3 regions of the Rhizobium sp. BK529 genome follow, and region 3 is predicted to be linked to each of the others. Evidence: predicted binding sites of a transcription regulator. Region 3 holds the regulator's gene; each other region holds the start of a gene.
The links. The regulator LexA, encoded in region 3, represses DNA repair genes until DNA is damaged. The targets are predictions, from matches to a motif close to TGTTCNNNNTGTGTTCNG.
Positions count from the first base shown of each region.

Region 1: the regulator LexA is predicted to act here: its motif matches at 1,782-1,799, upstream of FHX08_RS31070 (ImuA family protein).
Region 2: the regulator LexA is predicted to act here: its motif matches at 1,549-1,566, upstream of FHX08_RS15230 (DNA recombination protein RmuC).

Region 1 is NZ_JACIAU010000009.1:24,679-27,956, forward strand. Features, by position in the region: gene FHX08_RS31065 (DNA polymerase Y family protein) at 1-1,057, opposite strand, end outside; gene FHX08_RS31070 (ImuA family protein) at 978-1,733, opposite strand; gene FHX08_RS31075 (hypothetical protein) at 1,930-2,217, shown strand; gene FHX08_RS31080 (hypothetical protein) at 2,385-2,561, opposite strand; gene FHX08_RS31085 (Ku protein) at 2,760-3,278, shown strand, end outside.
Region 2 is NZ_JACIAU010000001.1:3,031,644-3,034,921, reverse strand. Features, by position in the region: gene FHX08_RS15235 (ribokinase) at 1-250, opposite strand, end outside; gene FHX08_RS15230 (DNA recombination protein RmuC) at 294-1,517, opposite strand; gene FHX08_RS15225 (globin-coupled sensor protein) at 1,709-3,208, shown strand.
Region 3 is NZ_JACIAU010000001.1:1,661,720-1,664,997, forward strand. Features, by position in the region: gene FHX08_RS08370 (VOC family protein) at 1-600, opposite strand, end outside; gene lexA (transcriptional repressor LexA) at 797-1,522, shown strand; gene FHX08_RS08380 (ComEC/Rec2 family competence protein) at 1,503-3,278, opposite strand, start outside.

The DNA.
Region 1 (3,278 bases), on a different contig from region 3:
CGTCGATGAGGGACGAGGCGATCTGCTTTTCTTCGAGGGGTTCTGCCATGATCGCGACGAGGACCATCCGCTCGATGCCGTAGCCCGGATCGATCTTCTCGATGCGGTCGCAGAGCAGTCTGGAGAGACGGTCAGGATCACGGACCGGCTTGGCAAGTCCGGCGCGGAGACATTGCCGGGTGTTATCGACGCGATGGATGACCAGATCGGAGCGCCTGACACCTAGACCACGCGCTTCCAGCTTCGTCGTCAGTTGGTTCACGAGGCGGCGGACGTATTTTGCAATGGTTTGCGCAGCCCCGATCGGTTCCTGAAAATTGCGCGACACCTCGACCAACTCGGGCGTGCGCAACGGCTCGATCGGTTCGGCGACTCTGCCGAACAACTGGTCGAGCCGCCTTCCCGGCTCCGGGCCGAAGCGCAGTGCCAGCGGAGCCCGCGGCAGAGCCGAGAGTTCGCCCACAGTTTCGATACCCATTGCCCTTAATCCGCTGACCTGTTCTGGCGAAAGCCGCAGGCAGTGGATCGGCAATGCGACCACCGCTTCGGCAATACCGCCTACAGGAACGACCGTTGTCTCGGCCGATGTCAGGCGGGCGAGTGCATGGGCCGCACCCCATGTATCTGCGACGGCTACCCTTGCGGTGAGGCCCCGCGCGCGGAGCATGTTCACCAGCCCGGACATCAGGCGTTCCTCGCCACCCTGGAGATGGTCAGCCCCTTCCGTGTCCATGACGATTCCGTCGGTTCCGTCCACCGAGACCACTGGGCTGTATTGTCGAAGCGCCCACAGTGCCAGGCGCTCGATCACAGCAGCGTCTGCGATCGGATCGGCCTCCACGACGGCGAGGTTGGAGACCATCGCCTGCGCCTTGCTCGCCGGCATGCCGATATGGAGACCGAGCTTTCGGGCGTTTCTATCTGCAGCCGAAATCCAGCGTTTCGATCCGCTTTTCGAGATCACCACCAGAGGCTGGTCAGCCGGAACGGCGTCGCCATGACGTCTGATCCGATCTGTCGGCAGAAACGGGAAGTAAACAGATACGACCCTTGGCATCACAGGCTCCTATTTCGAACTCAGCACACTCGCCTGCTTTCACGCGCATCAATTCGGCCAGCCATCTGGCGCGGCCTACTCCGGAGACGGGTAACGGCTCGGAGGGCAGAACGCTGATACGCCATCTCGTGGTGGATGCCGTCGGCTGACCGTAGTCAGAGGCCTCGGACTGTCTTCGCCACCTCCTGAGGGCGATCGCCATCGTGCCGGTCTTCTCGGCGGCCAGATGCAGGCGGCGCGACGCGGTCATCGGCAATCGCACCAGTTCTCCGATCACGGCGCCGAGCCCCCCGAACGCCAGGCCTTCTTCCATCGATGCCAGAACGCCCTCCTCGCGATCGCTTTCGCAGAAGATGACCCGATCGGGGTGCAGGCCGGCCTGCGAGACCGCCGGAAAAAATAGGTCGGGCCTCGTCAGACACCAAAGCACTTTGCCCTTCGTGCGCGCCGCTATTCCGGCCACCATCAAAGCGGCGGCCGCGCCATCCACCGTGCCGGCCCCGCCACCCGCGAACTCGTGCAGGGCACCGCAGACCAGCCCGCCCCGAGGCAGGGCCTGGTCGATCTCCGGGACGCCGAACGGTAGGACAGGCTGCTCGCGTCCTTCGTCTCTTTCGAGATGTCGAATCCGCTCCCTCAGCTCGGAAATGACAGGATTTGCGCTCGCCTGAGCCATGGCCGCTCATCATCAGATTCAGGTTTCCTAATTGCGCAAAAGCGCATATGTTCCTTATTTGTTCCTGTTGTGAATGTGAGTCAACGCGCATCTAGCGGGTGGATATTCCTATTCAGCGACAACCCACACCAGATTGGCCGCCAAAAGTCCTTTCAAATCAAACAAGAGAAGCCTACAGATCCACAGCACGCAGAAAATGTCATCCATAAGAAAAAATAGCCAGGTTCTGACGCTGCGCGAATTCCGCAGCCCGACCATTGCCGTCGAATGCCCCGCATGCGATCGCCGCGCCGAACTCGACCGCCAGGCGTTGGTCAAGCAATACGGAGCGAGCCTCAGCTTCGTGCAGCTTCGAAGACGCATCTCGATGGGTTGTCCGAGAATGGTTGCCCGAGACGGGATCGACCGGTGCCAGACGCGGTTTCCAGGTCTGATCGCCGCAGGAATGTCACTGGGGACAGCCGACATGGACGACATCGAATAACATTGTCGCTTCCGGAACGTGCTGCGGGACGCGGCGCAATGGAAAACAAAAGAGGCCCTAGCGTCGTTTCTTCTCTCTTACCCGCAGCAGTTCCGCCGGCAGCATTCATCGATGAAAGCAGGAAGGCGATCGACGCCCTCCGGCCTGTGGTAGCCAGCCTGCCGAGGTCAGCGCTTGCGGTCGCCCTTGTCGCCCTGCCCGGATTTGGCCTCGTGTTCTGCGGCATGACGTGCATCTGCCGAGAGCGACCTTGAGACGTCGACGCTCTCCTTGAACCTGCCGTTGTGGTCGCGTCGAACGTAGCGTTTATCGCTTCCCGTATCGATCAGTTCACGCTTGCTCATAGAGGGACTCCTTTCAGGTTGTCTCCTTCGAAAACGCGCGCAGCGGAAAAAAGATGCATTGGAATCATCGCTTTAAAGGGGACTCGCAACGCGCGCATTGGCGCCCGGTTAAGTCATTGAAAAATGATTCGTTTTGGCTCGGAACAATTGGATGCCGATTCGCTTGAATCGCTTGAGTTGCGTCAGGAGTGTCAGGCAATGGCAGGGCCAAGAGCGAGTTGGAAAGGCTATATCAAGTTCGGAGAGGTCTCCTGTCCGGTAGCGCTCTACACGGCTGCATCCTCATCCGAACGCATCGCCTTCAACACCCTCAATCGAAAAACGGGCAATCGGGTCAAGCGGGAATTTGTCGACGGCGAGACCGGAGATCCGGTGGAGCGCGAGGACCAGGTCAAAGGCTATGAGGTCGAAAACGGCCAATATATCGTTCTCGAGCCAGAGGAGGTCGCAGCCGCGGTGCCTGAAAGTGACAAGACCCTGAGGATCGAAGCTTTCATTCCCTGCTCGCAGATCGACACGACCTACTTCGACAAGCCCTACTATCTGGCGCCCGACAAGATGGGCGAGGATGCTTTCATTCTCCTGCGGGATGGCATGAAACAGGAACATGTGGCCGGTATCGCCCGCACCGTGCTCTTTCGCCGGATGCGCACCGTTCTCATCCGGCCGCATGGCAAGGGGCTGATCGCCTCGACCCTGAACTTCGACTACGAGGTC
Region 2 (3,278 bases), 1.4 Mb from region 3:
GGCTGACGCGGGAAAGATCGGTGCCGGCGCTGTCGAGAAGTTCAAGCGCACCCTCGGCAAATGCGTCCTTGCCGACAGCGCCCGCCATATGGACGTAACGGCCTGCGCGCCGGGCGGCGAGCGCCTGATTGGCACCCTTGCCGCCGGCAGCCGTCGCAAAGCTGTTACCTGCAACTGTTTCGCCCGGCTTCGGCAGGCGCTCTGTGGTGGCGATAAGGTCCATGTTGATGGAGCCAAAAACTGTGATCATGAAATGTCCGTCCCTTGTTTGGGTCGCGACACTGCCGAAGCGATTACTCCTCGTCAACCACTCTGAGCTTGAGCAGGCCGGTCCGGCTTTCGACTGATTTTGGTGGCGGCTCATTCTCGCGCACCGGCTTGCCGTCGCCACCCGCCTCGAATTCCAGTGCTTCGATCTTTGCGCCACGCTTCGTGAGCTTGTCCGCAGAGGTGATAATCTGGTCCACGTCGCGCTGCGTCTGAGAGAAGTGTCCCTGCAGCTTACGGACGCGCTCGTCCAGCCGGCCGAGGTCATCCATCAAAAGCGCGACTTCGCCCTGGATGACATGCGCCTGCGCCCGCATGCGCTGATCCTTCAGCACGGCTTGGATGACCTGGATCGACAGCATCAGCAGCGAAGGCGAGACGATGACGACGCGCGCACGATGCGCCTTCTGCACGATCGCTTCGAAATTCTCATGGATTTCGGCGAAGATCGATTCCGATGGAACGAAGAGGAAAGCGGTATCCTGCGTTTCGCCTTGGATCAGATATTTGTCGGAAATGTCCTTTATGTGCACTTCCATGTCGCGGCGAAACTGCTGGGCGGCAAGCTTGCTGTCGTCAGGCCCACCGGCATCGCGGATTGCGTTCCAGGCTTCGAGCGGAAATTTCGCATCGATGACCAGCGGCGGCGCGCCGTTCGGCATCCGGATCGTGCAGTCCGGACGTGAGCCGTTGGAAAGCGTCTGCTGGAAGGCATAGGCGCCAATGGGCAGACCGTCGGCAACAATAGTCTCCATGCGCGACTGACCGAAGGCGCCACGCGTCTGCTTGTTGGAGAGGATGGCCTGCAGCCCGACGACATCCTTGGCGAGCGTCTGGATATTGCTTTGGGCCGCATCGATGACAGCCAGACGCTCCTGCAGCTTTTGCAGGTTATCATGCGTCGATTTCGTTTGCTCGGTCAACGTTGAGTTCATGCGCTGCGACATGCCGTCGAGCCGCAGGTTGATTGCCTGATTGAGTTCGGCCTGCCTCGAGCCGAAGACCTCGGCCATCGTCGAGATGCGCCCCTGCATCTCGGCCTGGATCTTCAGAAGCTCGGCCATGCGCGCTTCGCTTTCCATAGCGCGAAGATTGGCCTCTTCTGCTTCCTCGCGACGAATGCCGGCATTGCGCAGCGCAAACACAATCGTCACGAGAATGATGACGGCGAGCGCGCCGCCGGCGATCGCAAGCACGCCAGGGCTCAGCATGGGCAAGGAAATGGTGAGTGAGTCGGGTGTCATGGTCATATCGCACCATAACAAAATGCCCAGCGATATCCAGATCAAAACGTGAACAATCCACGTTGGCATTTTCGCCTGCTTTCGGCTACTTCGCTGTAACAGAAGAAAAATTAGCGATGCGTTTAACGATTGCTCAACCATATTCGCCAAATCTGGCGCCGTTATCCCTCCGCATTCGCGCCAGATAGAGATCCCCCATGACTTCCCAGCAGACCGACAATGCCCTCCGGCAGCGCCTTGACTTCATTGAGCTCGACGACGAGGCACGCAAGAACCTGCGGGAACTGCGCCCGACGATCTCGGAGCTCCTCGGCGGTGCCCTGGACAAGTTTTACAACAAGCTTGCTAAAACGCCGGCTGTCTCTGGCTTCTTTTCAGACAGAGCGCATATGGGCCACGCCAAAAAGCGCCAGCAGGAACATTGGGGCAATCTTTCAGGCGGCAATTTCGACCAGAGCTATGTGAACGGCGTCACAGCTGTCGGCCGCACCCATGCCCGTATCGGCCTGGAGCCGCGCTGGTATATTGGCGGCTATGCGCTGGTCATGTCGGATCTCGTCCGCGGTCTGATGGAAAGGCAATGGCCCTCTCTCTTTGCCCGCCAACAGGGAAAGGCGCTTGCCGAAAAGCTGACGGCAGTCATTAAGGCAGCAATGCTCGACATGGATTATTCGATCTCGGTCTATCTGGATGCGCTCGACGAAAAGCGTCGTTTGCTGGAGGATGAGCGGGTTCGTGCCGAAGCCGATCAGGCCTTAGCGTTAGAGCATCTGCGCCGTGGTCTCGAAGCTCTGTCGCGTGGGGACCTCGAAGCAACGATTCCTTCCGACTTGCCGGGCAATTTCCGTGGAATGGCCGAAGACTACAACAGGGCTGTCAGCGCGCTCCGTGAGGGCTTCACCTCTGTTCGTACGACCTCCAGTCACATTCTCGAAGGCGCCGATGTGATCTCCAAGGCCGGCGACGATCTCGCCTTGCGTACTGCTCAGCAGGCAGCTGGTGTCGAGGAAAGCTCGGCGGCGCTGCAGCAGCTTTCCGTCAGCGTCAGCCAGACCGCCGCCAATGCCGAGAAGGCATCCGGTGCCGTTCGTGAAACGCAGGAGAAGGCCAAGAACTCTGGCGAGCTTGTCACCAGCGCCGTTTCCGCCATGGCAGGCATCGAGAAGTCTTCCACCGAGATCGCCAAGATCATCGGCGTCATCGACGAGATCGCCTTCCAGACGAACCTGCTGGCGCTGAATGCCGGTGTCGAGGCCGCACGTGCCGGTGATGCCGGCAAGGGCTTTGCCGTCGTCGCACAGGAAGTCCGCCAGCTCGCTCAGCGCACGGCCGATGCTGCCAAGGAGATCAAGAACCTGATTTCGGAAAGCTCGACGCAGGTGAACGAAGGTGTGAACATCGTCAGCAGCACCGGGGAGGCGCTGAGTGACATGATCAGCCGCATCGATATCATCAATCGCTTCGTCGCCGATATCGCCGCCGCTGCCCGCGATCAGGCGACGGGCGTGAACGAGGTGAGCATCGCGATCCGCAACATGGATACGATCACCCAGCAGAATTCCAGCATGGTGGAGCGTACCTCGGCCGAAACCCGCAGGCTGAAAGATGAGGTCGAAAACCTCGTCGAACTGCTGCAGCGTTTCCGCGCGCGCGCCGAAAGCCGGCAGGGTACCACTGCCGCTCGCCGCGCGGCCTGAGTAATCGAGAGAAAAATTCGGGCAGGTGCTGCAAAAAACCGCAATCCCTGCCCGGCGGATGATTCCCTAG
Region 3 (3,278 bases):
TACCGTCGCAGTAACGAATTCGCTGAAGGCCGTAGGCTCCGGCGCCCCAAGCACAATTTCGGCAATGCCGGTCACGCCGTTGGCATGCGCCTCCAGCGCACCCCGGTCGGCTGGCAGCGGGTTGATGCGTTCAACGGCGAAGAGGAAGAAATCCGGCGCCCTGAGATCGCCGGCGAAGGCAAGCCGGAAGCCAGCAACGCTTTCGGCATCATCAGGCATTTTTACGGGGCGCTCGAACTGCAACACGGATCCGGCACTGACGCCGCCCTTAACGAATCGAGCATGATCGTGCTTGGCATCCCTTGTACTGAAGGCGATGGCAGACAGTCCCTCGCTGCCGCACCGGAAGCGAAAAGCCTGGTTGCGGGCGGTGAAGACGTTGCCTCTCCGCGCCGTCCTCTCGCTCTCTTCGACACTCGCAACGCCCAACGGCTCGAGGTAGGTTTTGTCCGCGAAGAAAACGCAGGCATTTTCCGTGCCGAAGGGATGACGTGCATCCGGCGCGACGGTGAAGCCCAGTTTGCCCAGCCTTTCGCGTGCGAGCGCAATGTCGGTAACCGGCAAAACGAGATGATCGATCGGATACGTGTCTTGGGTCATCAGCTGCTCTCCTGCCATCGTCAGGATGATGTGCTTCGACAGGCGTTCCGAAGCAAGGCCGGATGGCTTTTCCGGCGATAAAAATAAAATTCTCAGCAGAATGAACAGAAGTTTTACGAAAATTTAGCCACTTGCGGAACACATATGGAACATATAGTGTCTGTTCTGGATTTGTTTCAATACTGGGGTATACGCCATGCTCACGCGCAAACAACAGGAACTTCTTCTTTTCATTCATGAAAGGATGAAGGAATCCGGCGTTCCGCCATCTTTCGACGAGATGAAGGATGCCCTGGATCTGGCATCGAAATCCGGCATTCACCGGCTGATCACCGCGCTCGAAGAACGCGGCTTCATTCGCCGGCTTCCGAACCGGGCGCGTGCGCTCGAAGTCATCAAATTGCCGGAAGCCTATAACCCGAGCCTGCAGCCGCGGCGCGGCTTTTCGCCAAGCGTCATAGAAGGCAGCCTTGGCAAGCCGCAGCATGTTGCGCCTCCCGCTCCGGCAAAGCCGGCACCTGTTGCCGACAATGGCAATGCCGTCTCCGTGCCGGTCATGGGTCGGATCGCTGCCGGCGTGCCGATCTCGGCAATCCAGAACAACACACACGACATTACCGTTTCCTCCGACATGCTGGGCTCGGGCGAACATTATGCGCTCGAAGTTCGCGGCGACTCGATGATCGAAGCCGGCATCTTCGATGGCGACACGGTCATCATCCGCAACGGCAGCACAGCCAATCCAGGCGATATCGTCGTGGCACTCGTCGATGACGAGGAAGCGACGCTCAAGCGCTTCCGCCGCAAGGGCGCATCGATTGCACTCGAAGCTGCAAACCCTGCCTACGAGACACGCATCTTCCCGCCGGATCGCGTCAAGGTACAGGGCAAACTCGTTGGGCTTATTCGCCGCTATCACTGATCGGTGACGGTCTGTCGTCAGCAAATGTATCGCTGCGCCAATCATAGGCGCGGTGGCGCATCCAGGGTCGCAGTAAGGTATCGAATGCGGTTGCTACCTGCAGCCCCTTATCAGTGAAACGAAGTTCAACTGAACCCGTTTTGCGCAGCGTCTCGCCGGTGAAAAGCATTGCGCCGGAGCGGCAGCGGTCAAACCGCAGGTGAACAGGCGTGACGACGATATCCGCCGTATCGCAGGCAGGTCCGAGATAGGCTGCGTTATTGATGACCGTTAGTTGCTTCCCATTCTTGAGCGAGACTGTACACCAGGCACCCTTCAGGCAGGTGAAGCGCAACGGCGGGCCGGTGGCCACAGCCTGTATCATCACCTCTCTGGATTCATCCAGCTGATCTGGCGAGAACTTCAATCTTTTGCCTTCCGGCGCAGCGGGCGCGTTGGCATCCGTGATCATGATCGGCTTCTGGTGCTCCTCGATCGCAAGTGCCCGCTGCCATTGCTGAAAGATGAAGGAAGGCGGTTTTTCGCGGTTCGAAGCCATCGCCTCACCATCAACGACAGCGACCAAACCGCCGTCTTCGGCGATGGCGACATCAGGTGCAGAGTTTCCCGGCAGCAGCGCAACAGTTAGCGTTGAGGCCGCGACGATCGCCGTTCCGGCGTGCCGCAGCCGGCTTTTGAGCAGCGTCAACAGCAGGAAGCCGAAGACTGCCGTCGGGAAGTACCAGCCGGGCAAACGGCCTACATCTATGTTGCCGCCCCAATCCGATACCGTCTTTGCGATCTTGATCACAAGATCGAGACCGAATCCCGTGATCTGCCAAAGCGGACCGTCGAGGCCGAAGGGCATCAGCAGCATCGCCATCATGCCGGACGGCATGACAATGAAGGAAATGACTGGCATGGCCGCAAGGTTTGCGGGTAATCCGTAAGTGCTCAGCCGATGGAAATGTTCGATCGAGAATAGTGCGGTCGAGAAGCCGCCAATCAGCGAGGTCAGAAAGATGCCGCCAAAAAAGCCCCCGATCATGAAAAGAGGTTTCATGATCGGCAATTTGGCGAGGGCATTCTCTCGCATTGGCCGCCCTTTCCAGAGATCGTAGCCGGCAACCAGGGCAAGCGTTGCGGCAAAGGACATCTGGAAGCTTGGCCCGAGCACTTCAGATGGCGAGACTGCAAGAATTACGAGAGCGGATAGGGCTACGTTTCTGAGGCTGATCGACGGCCGATCAAAAAAGACGGCAATCAGCATGATCGCCATCATGATGAAGGCGCGTTCGGCGGATACGGCAAAGCCAGAGATCAGATAATAGGCCGTCACTGCGGCAAGCGCACCGGCTGCGGCGATCTTCTTCGTCGGCCAGGCCTGGGCAACGCTCGCAAACAGGCTGAGAATGACGCGCAGACCGACATAGAAGATTCCGGCCGACAACGCCATGTTGAGGCCGGAAATTGCAACGATATGGGCAAGCCCCGATTGCCGCAGCGCCTCGGTCGTTTCATCGGAGATTGCGCGTCGCTCATCGGTAACAAGAGAGGCAGCAAAGGCGCCGGTATCGCCGGGCAGGACGGAACGGATGCGATCGCCAATGCCACTTCTGAGACGAAAGAGCCATTCAAGGACGACCTCACCAACCGATCCCTCTTGCACCGGTTGCGATGCAACCTCCTTCGGCGCACCGTAGAAAAAGCCGTTGGCACCTATCCCATCGTAGTAGGCGCCGAAGGCAAAGTCATATAGCTGCGGGAGGGCTGGTCC